Regions from separate parts of the Rhodococcus sp. 05-340-2 genome, predicted to be linked through region 2. Evidence: riboswitches for the same ligand, from Rfam matches in the RefSeq annotation. Region 2 holds a riboswitch; the other holds the start of a gene.
The links. A riboswitch is a leader RNA that binds a small molecule or an ion and turns the genes downstream of it on or off. The one in region 2 is predicted to bind thiamine pyrophosphate.

Region 1 (7,744 bases), on a different contig from region 2:
GGGGGGATACAACACCAACACCCTGTTGCTGGTGCACCTTCCGGCCGACGGCGGGCGCGCGACGGCGCTGTCGATACCTCGCGACGACTACGTCGACGTTCCCGGATACGGCAAGCGAAAGATCAAGGAAGCGTACGGACTTGCGAAAGCCGACGCCGATACACAGTTGCTCGACGAGGGCGTCACCGATCCGGCCGAACGGGAGCGACGAGCGCGCGACGCGGGACGACGGTCGACGTTGACCGCGGTTCGTGATCTGCTCGACGTGCCGATCGATCATTTTGCAGAAGTCAACCTTCTGGGCTTCTACGACGTCGCGGCAGCTGTCGGACCCATTCAGGTGTGCCTGAACAATCCGGTACACGACAACTACTCGGGGGCGGACTTCGCTGCGGGCACGCAAGAACTGAGCGCCTCGCAGGCACTGTCCTTCGTCCGGCAACGCCACGGCCTCGACAACGGCGATCTCGATCGAACCAAGCGACAGCAGGCCTTCGTGGCCGGAGTGATGGCCAAGCTCAGCTCCTCCGGTGTCATGGCGAACATCGGCGAACTCCGGGCGCTCGTAGCGGGCACCAAGGACGACGTCGTGATCGACGCATCCCTGGATCCGGTGAAGCTCGCAGGGGGAGCCGGTGCAGTCATGCAGGGCGACATCGATTTCTACACGCTCCCGATCACGGGCTACGACACGATCGACGGGCAGGACGTCAACCTCGTCGACGTCGACGCCATCAGGGCCGAGGCAGCGCGGTTGATCGATGACGCGCCGCCGCCCGCACCGCCGATCACCGCGGCACCCGATCCGGGAACGGAGCTGCCCCCGCTCGAGGTCGCTGCGCCGGATCCGTCCCTGGATCCGGCAACAGCCCCCGACGAGGGTGTGCACAGCGACGGCGGCATTCCCTGTGTCGACTGACCCCTGTGTCGACTGAGCCTTGTCGACCGAACTCGCGCGGTACCGGTCAGAGGGTCGGCGTGCTGAGCAGAACGTCCATCAGCTGCTTCTCCACGGCCGCGAACTGCGGCGTCGTGACGATCTCGAGCCCGCGCGGGCGGGGCAGCGTCACCTCGATCTGCCGTCGGACGTGGGCGGGTCTGGGGGAGAGGACGATCACGCGATCGGAGAGATAGACCGCTTCTCGGATGTCGTGCGTGACCATCAGCACGGTCCACCGAAACTCCGACCAGACCTGCTGCAACCAGGCCTGCATGTCGCTCCTGGTCAACGAGTCCAGCGCTCCGAACGGTTCGTCGAGCAGCAGTACCGATCGTCCCTGCACCACCGTGCGCAGCAGCGCCGCTCGTTGGCGCATGCCGCCGGAGAGTTCGGACGGTCTGGCCGACTCGTACCCGTCCAGACCGAACACCGGGAACAGCTCGCGTGCCCGCGCCCGCGCCTCCTTCTTGGCAATGCCCTGCACTTCGAGCCCGAGGGTGGTGTTGTCCAACACCGAACGCCACGGAAACAGCAGGTCTTTCTGAGGCATGTAGGCGCACGGTGGTACTCGCACCGTGCCGGAGTCGGGCCTGTCGAGTCCGGCCAGCATGTTGAACACCGTGCTCTTACCGGAACCGCTCGGGCCGATGATCGACACGAACTCGCCGGGCCGAACACCGAACGACATGCCGTCGAGTACGGGCTTGTCGCCGAATGATTTGGTGAGATCGCGAACATCGATGCAGGTGTCGGAGTCAGACATCAAGACCCGCCGAACCGTGGCGCGCCCAAGGAGCGACGAACCGCTCCACCAGGAAGGTGGAGACGAACAGGACCACGCTGATCACGGCAGTCACGGCAACCGCGGCGAGAACCAGATCGGTACGAAAAGAGTTCTTCTGTTGGCTCATGTAGATGCCGAGTCCCGCACTGGCCCCGGCATATTCAGCAAAGATCGCACCGACCACCGCGTAGGTGATTCCGATGCGAAGTGAGGTGAAGAATCGGGGGAGCGCCGACGGTAGCCGCACGTATCGAAACTGTTGCCAGCGCGAGGCGCCCATGCTGGCCAGCAGTGATCTCGCGTCTCGATCGGCCGCCGCGAAACCCTCGATGAGCCCGATGGCCATCGGGAAGAACGTGGCCAACGCGATGACCAGGATCTTCGGAAGCAGCCCGAAGCCGAACCAGATGATCAACAGCGGCGCGATCGCGATGATCGGAAGCGTCTGCGATACGACGAAGAGGGGTACGAACGCGCGCCGCAGCCACGGCGAGAAATCCACCGCGATGGCCAGCAGCCATGCCAGGGCCAGGGAGACCGCGAACCCGACCAGGGTCACCTGCAGAGTCGCCGCCGCATTCTCGGCGATCGCATCGCGTTGCGCCCAACCCTGGACCACCACTCGGCCGGGAGACGGCAGCACCTGCGGCCGGATGCCGCTGATCTCGACGTAGATCTGCCAGGCGGCGATGAGCAGTACGACGACGGTCAGGGCGGGCCACGCCCAACGAAGCGAGGCTCGGATACCGCTGAACGAGTAGGAACCTCGGTCAGCGGCTACCGACTCATCGATTGCCGAGGTAGTCATTGGTGAAGTAGGTCGACCAGTCCGGCTCCGCAGTCAGAGGCGCGCCGTTCTGATCGGCCAGCACACCGCTGTCGTAGAGGAATTTCGAGTACGCGGTCCACTTGTCGAGACTCTGTCGTCCTACCTCGCCAGTGGAGTCCTTCATGTACTTCGCTGCGAGCATCTCCTGGCTCTCGAAGACGAGAGACTCGTCGGTGAAGGTTCCCGGATTGGCGTCGATCAGATCCTGTGCGGCCCTGTCCGGATCGTCGGCGGCGAGTTGGTAGCCGCGCTGAAGTGCCTGGACGAACTTCTCGGCCTGGTCCGGATGGGCTGCGAGCCAGGGCTCGTTGCCGCTGATCGTGATGGCGTAGGCGTCCGGAAACCCATAGTCGGTGTAGTCGAAGTATTTCATCGGCGTTCCGCTGTGCTCGGCTTCGATGCCTTCCCACGCGAAGTAGGAGACGGTGAAGTCGGCGGTACCGGAGTACACCGCCTCGTACGCCGAGGTGCCCAGTACCACCGTTTCGTATTCGCCTGTGCCGCCGTCGTTCTGAATGACCTTCTCGAGTCCGGCCTGCTCACCGGACTCGCCGAACCCGGCGTAGACCTTCCCGTCGAGTGCCTTCGGGCTCGGGATGTCGTCTCGATCGGCGCGAACTCCGATGCCGGTAGCCCAATGCTGCAGCGGCGCAAGGACGGACACTGTCTGCGCGCCTGCGGAGGTCGCGAATACGCCCGAACTCTGTGTGCTGATGCCGAACTCGGCGTTTCCGGCATCGACGAGAGTGTCCGCCGCGGTGTTGTTGTACGGCAGAATCTCCACGTCCAGGCCGGCGTCGGCGAAATAGCCCTCCTGCAGGGCGACATACAGGCCGGTGTGGTTCGTGTTCGGCGTCCAGTCCAACGCGAACCGAATGGTGTCGGAGTCCGTCGAGTCGGAGCAGCCCGCCAGTCCGGTCGTGGCAACGACTGCCGCCGCCAACGCCGCGAGGATTCGAGTGGTTCTCATGCGTACACCGCACTCTCGGCCAGGGGCCATGGGGTGGGATGTAATGCGCTGTCCCAGAACATCAATTCGTACCGCGACGCGACGACGAAGGCGTCGATCATCTGCTCGCGCTGCGCCGGCGTCGCGGCCGCTGCGGCGTCATCGACGAAGGTCTTGGCAGCGTCGACGATGGCATGGAATTCGGGTGCGTCGTACGCGGCCACCCACTGCGCGTACGGGTGGTCGGGATCGCGATCGAGAACCGCCCTCGCTGCACCGGCGAGTGAGCGGCCGACGTCTGCGTAGATCCAGAAGCACGGCAGAACAGCTGCTGCTGCAACAGGATACGGTTCGGTTGCCGCCGTCGCGGTCAGGTAGGACGTGTAACCGAGGCATGCCGGTGAAGGCTCGGGCGTCCGGGTCGACGGGGGCAGCGCTCCACCGGTCAGCATCGCCTCGTGCGACGCGGCCTCGTCCATCGCGCTCGCAGCAGCGCTTGCCCAGAATGCTCCGGCGAACGGGTTCGGTGCATGTGCTGCCAGCAGTGACAGCGACTTCACGTACCCACCGAGATAGAGTGAGTCCTGTTCGAGGTACCTACGGAACGCGTCGAGCGGAAGCGTCCCGGCCCCGAGTAGTCGAAGAAATTCGAGGTCGTCGATCGCGCGTCGAATGTCCTCGGAGGCATTCCACAGTCGATCGGTGAAGCGGACCGGGTCCGCAGATACAACAGGCGTCATCGCCTTGACATCCCTTCGTCAGTATTACCTGCATCAGGTTCGGCGGGTTTGATCTCAGCATCCGCATCGGCGGACACACCCCGTGTCAGAACGACAGTGACAGTAACACCGGTCACCCGGTGGCACTGCTGCCGCCCCTGTATCTGCGGTCCGGGTTCAGCCCAGCATGTCTTCGAGCTCCATACCCTTGGTCTCCCGGATCTTGGCCTTGACGAAGAAGAACGAGAGTGCGGCGAACACAGCGAATCCTGCGTAGATCACCCACAGTCCCACAGACGACGTCAGCGGCGGGAAGGCAAGCGTGACAGCGAAGTTGGCCATCCAGTTGGCTGCAGTGCCGATGCCGAGTGCCATGGCCCGCATGCGGTTGGGGAACATCTCACCGAGCATGACCCACATGATCGGACCCCAGGTGGATGCGAAGAATATGACGAAAAGATTGGCGCCGATCAGCGCGATCGCACCCCACGGAGCAGGCAACGTGACGTCGTCGCCGCTGCCGGTCGCCTGCGAGAACGCCACCGACGCCATGACGAGTCCGCCGAACATGCCGATCGAGCCCGCCATCAGCAGCTTGCGCCTACCGATTCGGTCGACGAACAGAATCGCCACGAACGTCATGACCACGTTGATCACGGCGGTGATGACCGACGTCGTGAACGACTGATCCTCACTGAAGCCGACCGAGCGCCACAGCGTCGTCGAGTAGTAGAAGATCGCGTTGATGCCGACCAACTGCTGCAGCACGGCCATCGTGATGCCCACCCAGACGATGGGTTGCAGGCCGAACTTCGGACCGCGAATGTCGGCGAACGACGAGCGTGACTCCTTGCGCAGTGTCAGCCTGATCTCGTGGACGCGCTCGTCCGGATGCAGTTCGCCGGTGATCTCGGCGAGGACTCTGGCGGCTTCCTCGTCGAGATGCTGACCGACGAGGTAGCGCGGAGACTCCGGGATCAGGGTTGCCAACAACCCGTACACCAGCGCCGGTACGACGCCGACCAGGAACATCCAGCGCCAGGCCTCGATGCCGAACCACAGGTCGTTGGACGCCCCGTCCGCGGCACCCGCGAGGAGGGCGTCGGACAGCAGAGCGGCGAAAATGCCGATGGTGATGGCCAATTGCTGGAGCGAGGCCAAGGAACCGCGCCACTTGGCCGGAGCGATCTCGGCGATGTACGCCGGTGCGATCACCGAGGCGATGCCGATTCCCAGTCCACCGAGCACTCGCCAGAGCATGAGGTCGGGGACGCTGAACGCCAGTCCCGAACCGATCGACGAAACGACGAACAGGGCCGAGCCGAGCAGCATGACCTTCTTGCGTCCCCAACGGTCTGCGAGGCTGCCGGCGAACCAGGCACCCACCGCGCAGCCGATGAGGGCGATCGCGACCACGAAGCCGGTGGTGAACGAGCCGAGGAGGAAGTGATCTTCGATCGAGTCGACAGCGCCGTTGATGACGGAACTGTCGAAGCCGAACAGGAATCCGCCCACAGCAGCGGCGATGCTGACGCCGATGACCTTCGCTGTGTGGCGGTCCGAGGTCTGATTCATGAGTGATGCACCTTCCGGCCGCGCGCACGGGCGTCGGCCGCTGGGGAGACCGTACGGCAGGAATTGTCGTACCGTCCCCGGACATTACGCCTGGTAATTTGCTGAGCGAACGAGACCGTCAACGAAGGTCGAAATCATCGTCCGAGACGGTGAAACCGTGGCCGACCTGATCGGTGCACGTGACTCCGGTCTGCTCGTCGACGCTGCACCGAAGGCCGTTGGTGGAGCCGCTTCCGGGGACGGTGAGCTCCTCGCCGTACGGCAAGGCTGCCGCAGGACCGTCGAAACGGTGGAACTTGGGATCGCCGAGGCTCTCGAACTTCGCCGGTGATCCAGCGATCAGCTGCACGGCATTGGGTTTCACCGCCGTTTCCGACGCCCCGCTGCCGGGAACCTCGGGTGCCGAAGCAGGGAGCGACCCGTGGCATCCGGCGATCGAGGATTCGAGGACGGCGATACCGCACTCGAACTTTCCGCTGGGGCTCGAGAAGTAGTACCAGCCGGGTGCCTTGCCTGCGTAGTCCTGCGGTTTCGCCTGGGGTGCAGCAGGACTCGTCGGTGTCGCCGTGGTGGACGTCGGCGTGGTGGTCGCTGCGGTGGACGGTGATGCCGGCGCGGCAGAGGGGGCGGAGGGAGCCGTGGTGATCGGGGTGGGGCGGTCGGTGATCACGGTCGCCATCGGTCCGTCGCCTCCGCCGCTCGAACCGCAGGCTCCGAGCAGACATGCCCCGACGACTGCCACTGCGGCACATCCGATTCTCTTCATCGACGGTTCCTTCGCTCGCGGGCGTCGACGCTGTGCGTATCGTCGCCGAGGGGATGGTTGATGTTGGTACGTTGGGCAACGACCGAACGGGAGGTTCCATGGCCATCGCCTCTGACTCCGGCGCGTCCGATTCCACCGAGCCCGATTCCACCGTGCTCGTGAGCACGCCCTACGGCGACGTTCTCGGCTATCCGGTCGCTGCCGATGCGTCGCCGATCCTGGCCTGGCGGGGTATTCCCTACGCGACGCCTCCGGTGGGGAAGCTCAGGTTCCGAGCGCCGCGTCCGTTGCAGCCCTGGTCGGGAGTGCTCGACGGCCTCGAATTCGGTGCGATGGCTCCGCAGGGTCGTGACAGTCCGGTGCCGATCGATCCGTCGCTCTCGATTTCCGAGGACTGCCTCACGCTCAACGTCTGGGCTCCCCGTCCCGATGCAGAACTGCGGCCGGTGTTGGTCTGGATCCATGGCGGGGCGTACTCGCTCGGATCGTCCGCCCAGCGGGTCTACGACGGGAGAAACCTCAGCGAGAACGGCGACGTGGTGGTGGTGACCATCAATTTCCGTCTCGGCCCGTTCGGGTTCCTCGACCTGTCCTCGTTCTCCACCGACGAGCACACGTTCGAGACCAATCTGGGGCTGCGAGATCAGATTGCCGCACTGCAGTGGGTCCGTGAGTGCATCTCTGCGTTCGGCGGCGATCCCGATCAGGTGACGGTGTTCGGTGAATCCTCCGGGGGAGCGTCGGTCACCACGTTGATGACCTCTCCCAAGGCCGAGGGCCTGTTCCAACGAGCGATCGTGCAGAGCGCGCCTGCGACCTCGGTGTACGGCCCCGACCGCGGAGCCGCGGTGGCGTCGAGGTTCCTGGAGTTGGTGGGCGTCGACCGGGAAGACATCGGTGAACTGTTCGACATGCATTTCACCAGGCTGGTCACCGCCGGCGACACGCTCTGCTACGAGATTCCGACGACAGTTCCTGGGACACTTGGCCTTTCGCCGGTCGTCGACGGAGACATCGTGCCGCGCTATCCAGTGGCAGCCTTCCAGAAGGGGCTCTCGCACAAGATCCCGTTGATCATCGGCACCAACCACGACGAGCCCTCGATCTTTCGATTCATGAAGTCTCCGTTGATGCCGATCACCTCCGACACCGTCTCCGAGATGTTCCGCGCCATCGCTCACG
Region 2 (7,744 bases):
GCTCTCGGGCGAACCCGAGCACCTCGAAACACGGTTGACGCCGGAAGAGCAACGCGATCACATGCTCATCTGCGTCTCCCGCGCACGCAGCGCACGCCTCGTACTCGATCTATAGAACGGAAAACTGTTGAGCAGCAACGCGGTTCGTACGACGGTCGTCAACGAGGGAATCCGACTGGCGGTGTTCGAGAGCGGCAACCCCGAGGGTGACCCGATCGTCCTCGTCCACGGGTGGCCCGATACCCACGAGCTGTGGAGCCACATCGTGCCCCAGCTCGAGGACCGCTTCCGGGTGATCAGTTACGACTCCCGTGGTGCAGGCGAGAGCTCGGTTCCCGCCGAGCAGTCGGCGTACAAGCTGGCCCGTCTGGCCTCGGATTTCTACGCTGTCGCCAACGCCGTCAGCCCCGACGCCCCGGTTCACGTGCTCGCCCACGACTGGGGCGCCGTGGAGGTCTGGGAAGCCGCTGCTCAACCGCAGGCGAAGGACCGAATCCGCTCGTACACATCGATTTCGGGACCCAACCTCGATCACCTCGGTAAGTGGTCGCAGTCGCGGCTTCGCAAACCCACGCTCACCGGTATCAAGCAGGTGCTCGCCCAGGTCCGCGCGTCGTGGTACACCGTCACCTTCCATATCCCCGGGCTCTCCACGCTGCGGATCAAGCGGCAGTTCGCCAAGGGTTGGCCTGCGTTCCTCCAGGAGTTCTCGGGAGTCGACCCGAAGCTCGTCACTCAGAACCCCACGCTGTGGTCGGATGCCACCAACGGCACCAAACTGTACCGCGCGAACATCATTCCGCTCCTGGGCAATCCACGCGAGCGGTACATCGACATCCCGGTGCACCTCATCGTCAACACCGAGGACGTCGCAGTGCGTCCGTATCACTACGACGACACCGGCAAGTGGGTGGAAGACTTGACCCGCAACGATATTCCGGCCGGACACTGGTCTCCGATCTCCCATGCCGACGACATCGCTCGATTGACGAGGGAGTTCATCGACTCGCTGGACCGCACCGACGGGTCACGGAACTAGCACCAGTTTGTGACGAGTGCGTGGGGCCCGTTCCCATGCACTCGCGACCTCGGCCAGTGGCACGTTCTCGTACTCCACCGCGATCTGCCCGGTGACGGCCCAGTCGGTCAGGGTGCGATACGCCTGGGAGGTTGCATCGGGTCCGTAGTGCATCGGCATGAACCCGACGATGCTCGCACCGAGCGACCGCATCAACTGAGCAGGTACTGTCATCTCGGAACCCGCTCGGTCGCCGATCTGCACCAGGCGAACGAGCCTGTTTCCTGCACGCAATGCCGCCAGAGCCACTGGGCCCCAGGCATAATCGACGACAACATCAGCGCCGGACGATGCCTGTCGAATCGCCGAGCTCATCTCGTCGATACCCTTGTCGCCAATGGCAACCGTGGCCGTGGCCCCGAGATCACGGGTGGATTCGAGCGCGTTCTGATCACGTCCGACGACTGTGATCGATCCTGCGCCGAGCAACCGCGCCGTCTGCACCGCAAGACGCCCGACCACCCCGGTCCCGCCGAGGATCACCACATTCTCCCCTGGCTCCATTCGACCCCCATGGGTCAGTGGCATCAACGCCGCAAGGCCGGCATTGCCCAGCGTCGCGGCGGTCGAGAAGTCCAGGCCGTCGGGTAATTGGATCAGCGACGTCGTCGGTACCAACGCTCGCTGAGCCATCGAACCGTAGGGCGGGACGGGCGGGGAGAAGTACACGCGCCGACCGTCCGACGTCGTACCGGCGCCTTCGATGCCGCTCACGGCCGGAAGGGACTTCGGGCTCAAATAGTGTGTGCCGGAGGCGATCACCACGTCGACTGCATTGAGCGTTGCGGCCGCTACGTCGATGACCTCCATACCCTCGGCCGGCGGCGGCTCGGCGTGATCGGCGTACCTCGGCACTCCGAACTCGGTCAGGACTGCTGCTCTCATATCCACCCCTTCGACGAATCTGTATTCACTGAATTTCGATTCAGTGTGTATCGTGACGGCAGAGGTGTCAACAGGAGGTAGGAAGCGGTGGCAGTCACCACAAGGGCGCAGCAGGCCGAACAAACACGAAACGAGCTGGAGAGCGCGGCCTGCATCGTGTTCGCCCGTTCCGGCTATCTCAACTCCAAGATCGTCGACATAACCAGACAGGCGGGCCGGGCAGCGGGGTCGTTCTACAACCACTATTCCGGCAAGGACGAACTGCTGTTGGCGCTCGCCGAGCAGATCGGCGTCGATGCCGACGCCATCGTCGCCACCCAGGACCCGGCGGCGCGCAAGCATCCGACGATGCGTCCCCACATCGAGGTGTTCTGGCAGTTGTTCACTCGACACCGTGTGGTGATCGATGCCCTCCGCGATGCAGCGCTGGTCAATGCGGACTTCGCTCAGCGAGTACAGCGATTCACGCAGGTTCAGTTCGAGCCGTGGGTCGACCGCCTCGCAAATTTCGAGAAGGCAGGCGTCGAGCTACCGGCATCCCCTGCCACCACCGCGATGCTGATCGGCGGCGCGGCGGAGAACTTCGCCCGGCTGTGGCAGGGCTCGCCCGAGGACGGTCTCGACGCTCTGGTGACATTCGTCGATCGGGGAGTCTTCGGATCTGCCACTCAGTGAGCCAGGTGCCCGCGCAGCGTCGACGCGGTGTACTCGGCGCGAAAGACCCCGCGCAGCTGCAGGATCGGAACCACCTGGTCCACGAAGTCCTCCAATGAGTCCGGGTAACGCGGACACATCAGGTTGAATCCGTCTGCGCCGCGGCCGATCCACGATTGCATCTCGTCTGCGATGGACTCCGGTGTGCCGATCATCGTGGCGTGCCCGCCGCCGGCCGCGAGGGTGCCGAGCAACTCCCGCACGGTGGGGGCGTCCTTCTCGACGATCCGCAGGATCGTCTCGTAGCGGCCCTGCGGTCCGGTGAACTCGGCCGCCGGCGGCAGGGGCGGTACCGGAGCAGCGAGTTCCCATGCAGCGCAGTCCTGTCCGGTGAACGTCGACAGCATCGCCAGCGACTGCTCGGTGGGCAGCAGCTCATCGAGTTCGGCCTTCTTGCGTCGGGCCTCGTCCATCGTCGACCCGATGTACGTCACCAGCCCCGGCATGATTCCCACTGCCGCGCTGTCGCGGCCCGCGTGGCGGATTCGCGTCTTCACGTCCTCGTAATAGCTCTGCGCGGCAACAAGATCGTAGGCGACGGCATAGATTGCCTCGGCGTACGCGGCAGCGAGATCACGACCCGGACCCGACGCCCCGGCCTGGAACAACACCGGCCTCCCCTGCGGTGAACGAGGCACCGTCAGCGGGCCGTCGACCCGAAAGTGCTTGCCATCGTGGTCGATGGCATGCACCTTGGTCGGGTCCGCATAGGCCCCGGCGCGATCGAGCGTCAACGCGTCGGCGTCCCACGAATCCCACAGCGCCAAAGCCGTATCGACGAACTCCTCGGCGCGCGCATAGCGCTCCTCGCGAGCCGGGATGACGTCCATCCCGTGGTTGCGTGCTTCGGCGTCGAACATGGAGGTGACTACATTCCAGCCGGCACGGCCACCGCTGATGTGATCGAGCGACGCCAACATCCGTGCAGCATGGAACGGGGTGTAGAACGTCGACGACACCGTGGTGACGAGACCGATATGCGTGGTGGCCCTGGCCATGGCCGACAGAGCGGTGATCGGCTCGAGGAACCAGGTTCCGGCTCCGGCGGGGTCGCGCACCGAATGTCCGTCGGCGAAGAACACCGCATCGAACTTTCCCCGTTCGGCGAGCTGGGCGAGTTCCTCGTAGTACGAGATATCGCCCAGGTCCTCCACTCGCGACTCGGGATGACGCCACGCCGCACTGTGGTGGCCACAACCGTAGAGAAAAGCGTTGAGGTGCATGTCAGTCCTTGACCAGGCCGCCGTCGACGACGAGATTCTGGCCGGTCACCGACCGCGCCCACGGCGAAGCGAAGAACAGCAGTGCGTCGGCGAATTCCTCGGGGGTGGTGACGCGCTGCAACGGGGTCGAGGCGGCGATGAAGTCGAATACCTCGGCCGGGGTCGCGGAGCTGGCGTCGGTGGTGCGCAGCAGTCCACCCGAGACCATGTTGACGGTGATGTTGTCTGCGCCCAGGTCTGCGGACAGAGTGCGGGTCAGCGAGAGCAGCGCCGCCTTGGAGGCCGTGTAGTCGTGGTAAGGCACCACTGGATTCTGGAACAAGTTTGTGCCCACGTTGATGATTCGGCCGAACCCCGCCTCGCGCATACCCGGCAGCGCGGCCTGGGTGGTGAGCAACGCCGCGCGGACGCTGCCACGCAACTGGGTATCGAAGCGCTCCCAGGTGATGGTGTCGGCCTTGGGCCGCGCATCTCCGTCGAACGAGAAATCGGCCAACGCGTTGTTGACGACGGTGGTGATCGGGGTGCCGAAGTGTTCACGTGCAGTGCCGAACAGCGCGGCGACGGCCGACTCGTCGGTGACGTCACCCTGCACTGCGATCGCGTTCTCGCCGAGCCGGTCTGCCAGCGCCTCGGCAGCATCTTTGCTGTTGCGGTAATCGATCACCACACGTGCACCCTGACCCGCGAACGCTGCGGCTATGGCCGCTCCCAGTCCGCGTCCACCGCCGGTGATCAACACCGTCTGCTCGTCGAATTTCATGCGCCTCGCCTCTCGTTCGAGGTCGGGACCGTCACGAGGGGACAGGAATACCGAACGTCACGACATTCCCTTCGCTGGTCCTAACCAGATCAGGTTCGACGGGTGTGTTCTCAGCCCCTGGGGGCACCCCGTGTCGCGCTCGACTGTACCCACAGGCCTCGATATGGCGCTGCATTGCCGTCGATACGGCTCTCTAGCTCAGTCGATAGATATCCGAATACGACGATGACAAGTTACTGTGCCGCCATGGCCGAACGCGTCTACCTGGAGTATCGCCTCGACGAGAACGTCATCTTCGTTCTCGACCACCGGACTGTCGAGGTGTTCGACGCCGCCGTGAGGATCGCATCGGGCGGGCGCTGTCGCTGGCACGTCGATCATCTGGGTGTGGACGCGAAGCCGACCCGGGACGGCACCAAGATCGTCCTCGGTCTGCGAGCATCCGACGGCAGCATCGGCTACGCGGGCGACCGAATGAAGTTCACCGTCACCGACGAGCAGTTGCCGTACCTGCTGGCGTTCTTCGACCGCGCCAAGGCGGCCAGAGCACTCAGCTGACGATCGCCCAGCCGTGCGCGGGCACCGTGATCCTGCCGCCGTCCAGATGTGCCTCGCCGGCGATCACGTCGCTACCCTCGACCGCGTAGTCGATGGTGTCGTCGCCGAGATTCAGTGCCACAGCGATGGATTCGTTGTCGGCAGACGCTCGGAAGACGAGTGCGGTGTTCGTCAGTTCGAGCGTTTCGGTGCGCGCGGAGTACAACCACGGGTTTCGACGCCGTACACCGATCAGCTCCTGATGAATACGGAAGACCGGCCAGCCGTACGGGGCGAGATCGTCGGACGTGTCGGGGTACTCCGGACGCACCTCGTCGTCGCCGCCGACTCGGTCCTCCTTGATACCGCGGAAGGCCTGCTCGTCGCCGTAGTAGACCATGGGCATACCGCCCACGGTGAACAGAACCACCAACGCATGCACCAGATGTCGCTCGTCCTCGATGACGCTGGCAATGCGATTGACGTCGTGATTTCCGACGAACGTGGCGGGCACGAAGGCGTCGAGCCACCCGTTGTGGCGCTCCAGCGCATGGGAGAGCTCGAAGAAGTTCTTCTCGCTCAGACCGCTCCAGATCGCCTTCCACAGCTCGTACTGGGTGACCGAGTCCAGTGTGGACGCCGAGACGATCCTGTCGTAATCGCCGTGGATGACCTCGCCGAGAAAGTATGCGTCCGAATGTTTCTCGCGGACCTTCGGCAGTACCGCGGCCCAGAAGCGCGGCGGCACTGCGTAGGCCGCGTCGAGCCGCCAGGCGTCGACGCCACGGTCCAGCCAGTGCGACAGCACGTCCACGACATACTGCTGCACATGCGGGCTCTCGTGATTGAGTGCCACCAGTTCGTCGTGGCCCTCGAAGTTGCGATGCGTGGGCTCGTCACCGGACCAATCGAGGTGGAACCACTGCGCGGCCTCGGAGTCCGGGCCCTCGTCGAGAGCCTGTCGGAACTTCGGAAAGCTCTGCGCCACATGGTTGAAGACGCCGTCGAACATGATCTTCAGGCCGCGCGAATGCGCAGCGGCGATCAGCGAGTCGATGTCCTCGTCGGTGCCGAGCCTACCGTCGACATGGTAGTAGTCGACCGTGTCGTAGCCGTGCTTCTCGGACTCGAAGATCGGACCGAGGGCGATACCCGACGCACCGAGCTCGAGTGCGTAGTCGAGCCACTTCTCGATTCTGTTCAGCCGGTGCAGATCCGACTGGGATTCGCCGTCCCAGCCGTGCACCGGCGCTCCAGTGAAGCCGAGCGGGTACAGGTGCCACCAGATGGCGTGCTTCGTCCACTCCATCAGGACTCCATGATCGAGTCGAGGCCCAGTTCGCCCGCACCGGTGTGACCCGAGAGGCTCGTCACCAGATCGAATTCGGCGAGCAGGCAACGTAGTACGTGCGCGACGCCCTCTTGCCCGCCGAGTGCCAGGCCGTAGAGGAACGGTCGGCCGAGCAGAACCGCATCGGCCCCGAGCGCCAGCGCTTTGGCCATGTCGGCACCGGTGCGCACACCGGAGTCGAACAGGATCGTCAGTTCCCCGCCCACAGCCTCGACGATGGACCGCAACGCGTCGAGTGATGCTCTGGCCCCGTCGATCTGACGACCGCCGTGATTGGAGACGACGATGCCGTCGACTCCGTGGGCGGCCGCCTCCCTGGCGTCGCCCACGGTGCAGATTCCCTTGAGCACGATCGGGCCGCTCCAGTGCTCCCGTAGGAACGCCAGGTTCTTCCACGAGAGACCGGGGTTGGGGAACATCTGCGCCCAATGCATGGCCGCTGCAACAGGATTCTCCTCGACCGGCTGCCCCAGGCCGGCCTGGAACGCCGGATCGGTCAGGTAGTTCTCGATGCCGAGGTTGGCCAGGAAGGGAAGGTAGCCGCGGTCGAGATCGGCGGGCCGCCAGCCCAGCAATGTCGTGTCGAGCGTCAGCACCAGTGTGGTGAACCCGGTGTCCTTCGCGCGCTGCAGGAAGCTCAGTAGAACCGATTCGTCCGTCGGCCAGTACAACTGATACCAGCGGGGCGCGTCGCCGCCCGCCTCGGCGATCTGCTCGAACGAGTGCGAGGCCTGCGTCGAATGGATGTACGGCACACCGAGTTCCGCGGCTGCACGGACGGTGGCGAGCTCTCCGTCGGGGTGCGCGAGAGTCTGAATACCCACCGGAGCGATCAGCAGCGGTGCAGGCATGTCGGTACCGAGCACGGTGCACGCGTGGTCGCGGGCAGCCGAGCTGCGCAGCATCCGCGGCGTGATGGCCCATCGGTCGAAGGCAGCCCTGTTCGCACGAGCCGTCGAGCCACTGCCCGCGCTGGCGACGATGTAGCCGAGAGCCTCGGGCGAGAGCGTCTTGGCAGCCTGGTCCTCCAGCCTCGCCAGGTTGGTGGTGATCGACGGTGTCTGCTGGGCGAACATCCCGGCGGCGTAGATGCCGAGTTGGTGATCGCTGAAGTTGCTGGGCCTGGCCTCGGTCATCGTTCGACCCTACCGGGGCACCGCCGAGGATCGGGCGAGAAATGCGTCGAGCAGAGC

Region 1: it holds a riboswitch for thiamine pyrophosphate, as region 2 does, so the genes downstream of both, CH271_RS07785 (TenA family protein) here and CH271_RS23320 (3-oxoacyl-ACP reductase) in region 2, are expected to answer to the same signal.

The regions. Positions count from the first base shown of each region.
Region 1 covers NZ_NOYU01000011.1:39,897-47,640, reverse strand. The annotation lists gene CH271_RS07805 (LCP family protein) at 1-919, shown strand, start outside; gene CH271_RS07800 (ABC transporter ATP-binding protein) at 966-1,703, opposite strand; gene CH271_RS07795 (ABC transporter permease) at 1,696-2,532, opposite strand; gene CH271_RS07790 (ABC transporter substrate-binding protein) at 2,510-3,523, opposite strand; gene CH271_RS07785 (TenA family protein) at 3,520-4,242, opposite strand; TPP riboswitch at 4,236-4,335, opposite strand; gene CH271_RS07780 (sugar porter family MFS transporter) at 4,399-5,796, opposite strand; gene CH271_RS29190 (hypothetical protein) at 5,915-6,562, opposite strand; gene CH271_RS07770 (carboxylesterase/lipase family protein) at 6,661-7,744, shown strand, end outside.
Region 2 covers NZ_NOYU01000038.1:139,672-147,415, reverse strand. The annotation lists gene CH271_RS23345 (PDR/VanB family oxidoreductase) at 1-115, shown strand, start outside; gene CH271_RS23340 (alpha/beta fold hydrolase) at 128-1,039, shown strand; gene CH271_RS23335 (quinone oxidoreductase family protein) at 1,028-1,963, opposite strand; gene CH271_RS23330 (TetR/AcrR family transcriptional regulator) at 2,051-2,638, shown strand; gene CH271_RS23325 (LLM class flavin-dependent oxidoreductase) at 2,632-3,900, opposite strand; gene CH271_RS23320 (3-oxoacyl-ACP reductase) at 3,902-4,663, opposite strand; TPP riboswitch at 4,712-4,804, opposite strand; gene CH271_RS23315 (hypothetical protein) at 4,910-5,221, shown strand; gene CH271_RS23310 (alpha-amylase family protein) at 5,214-6,509, opposite strand; gene CH271_RS23305 (alpha-hydroxy-acid oxidizing protein) at 6,509-7,687, opposite strand; gene CH271_RS23300 (type 1 glutamine amidotransferase) at 7,697-7,744, opposite strand, start outside.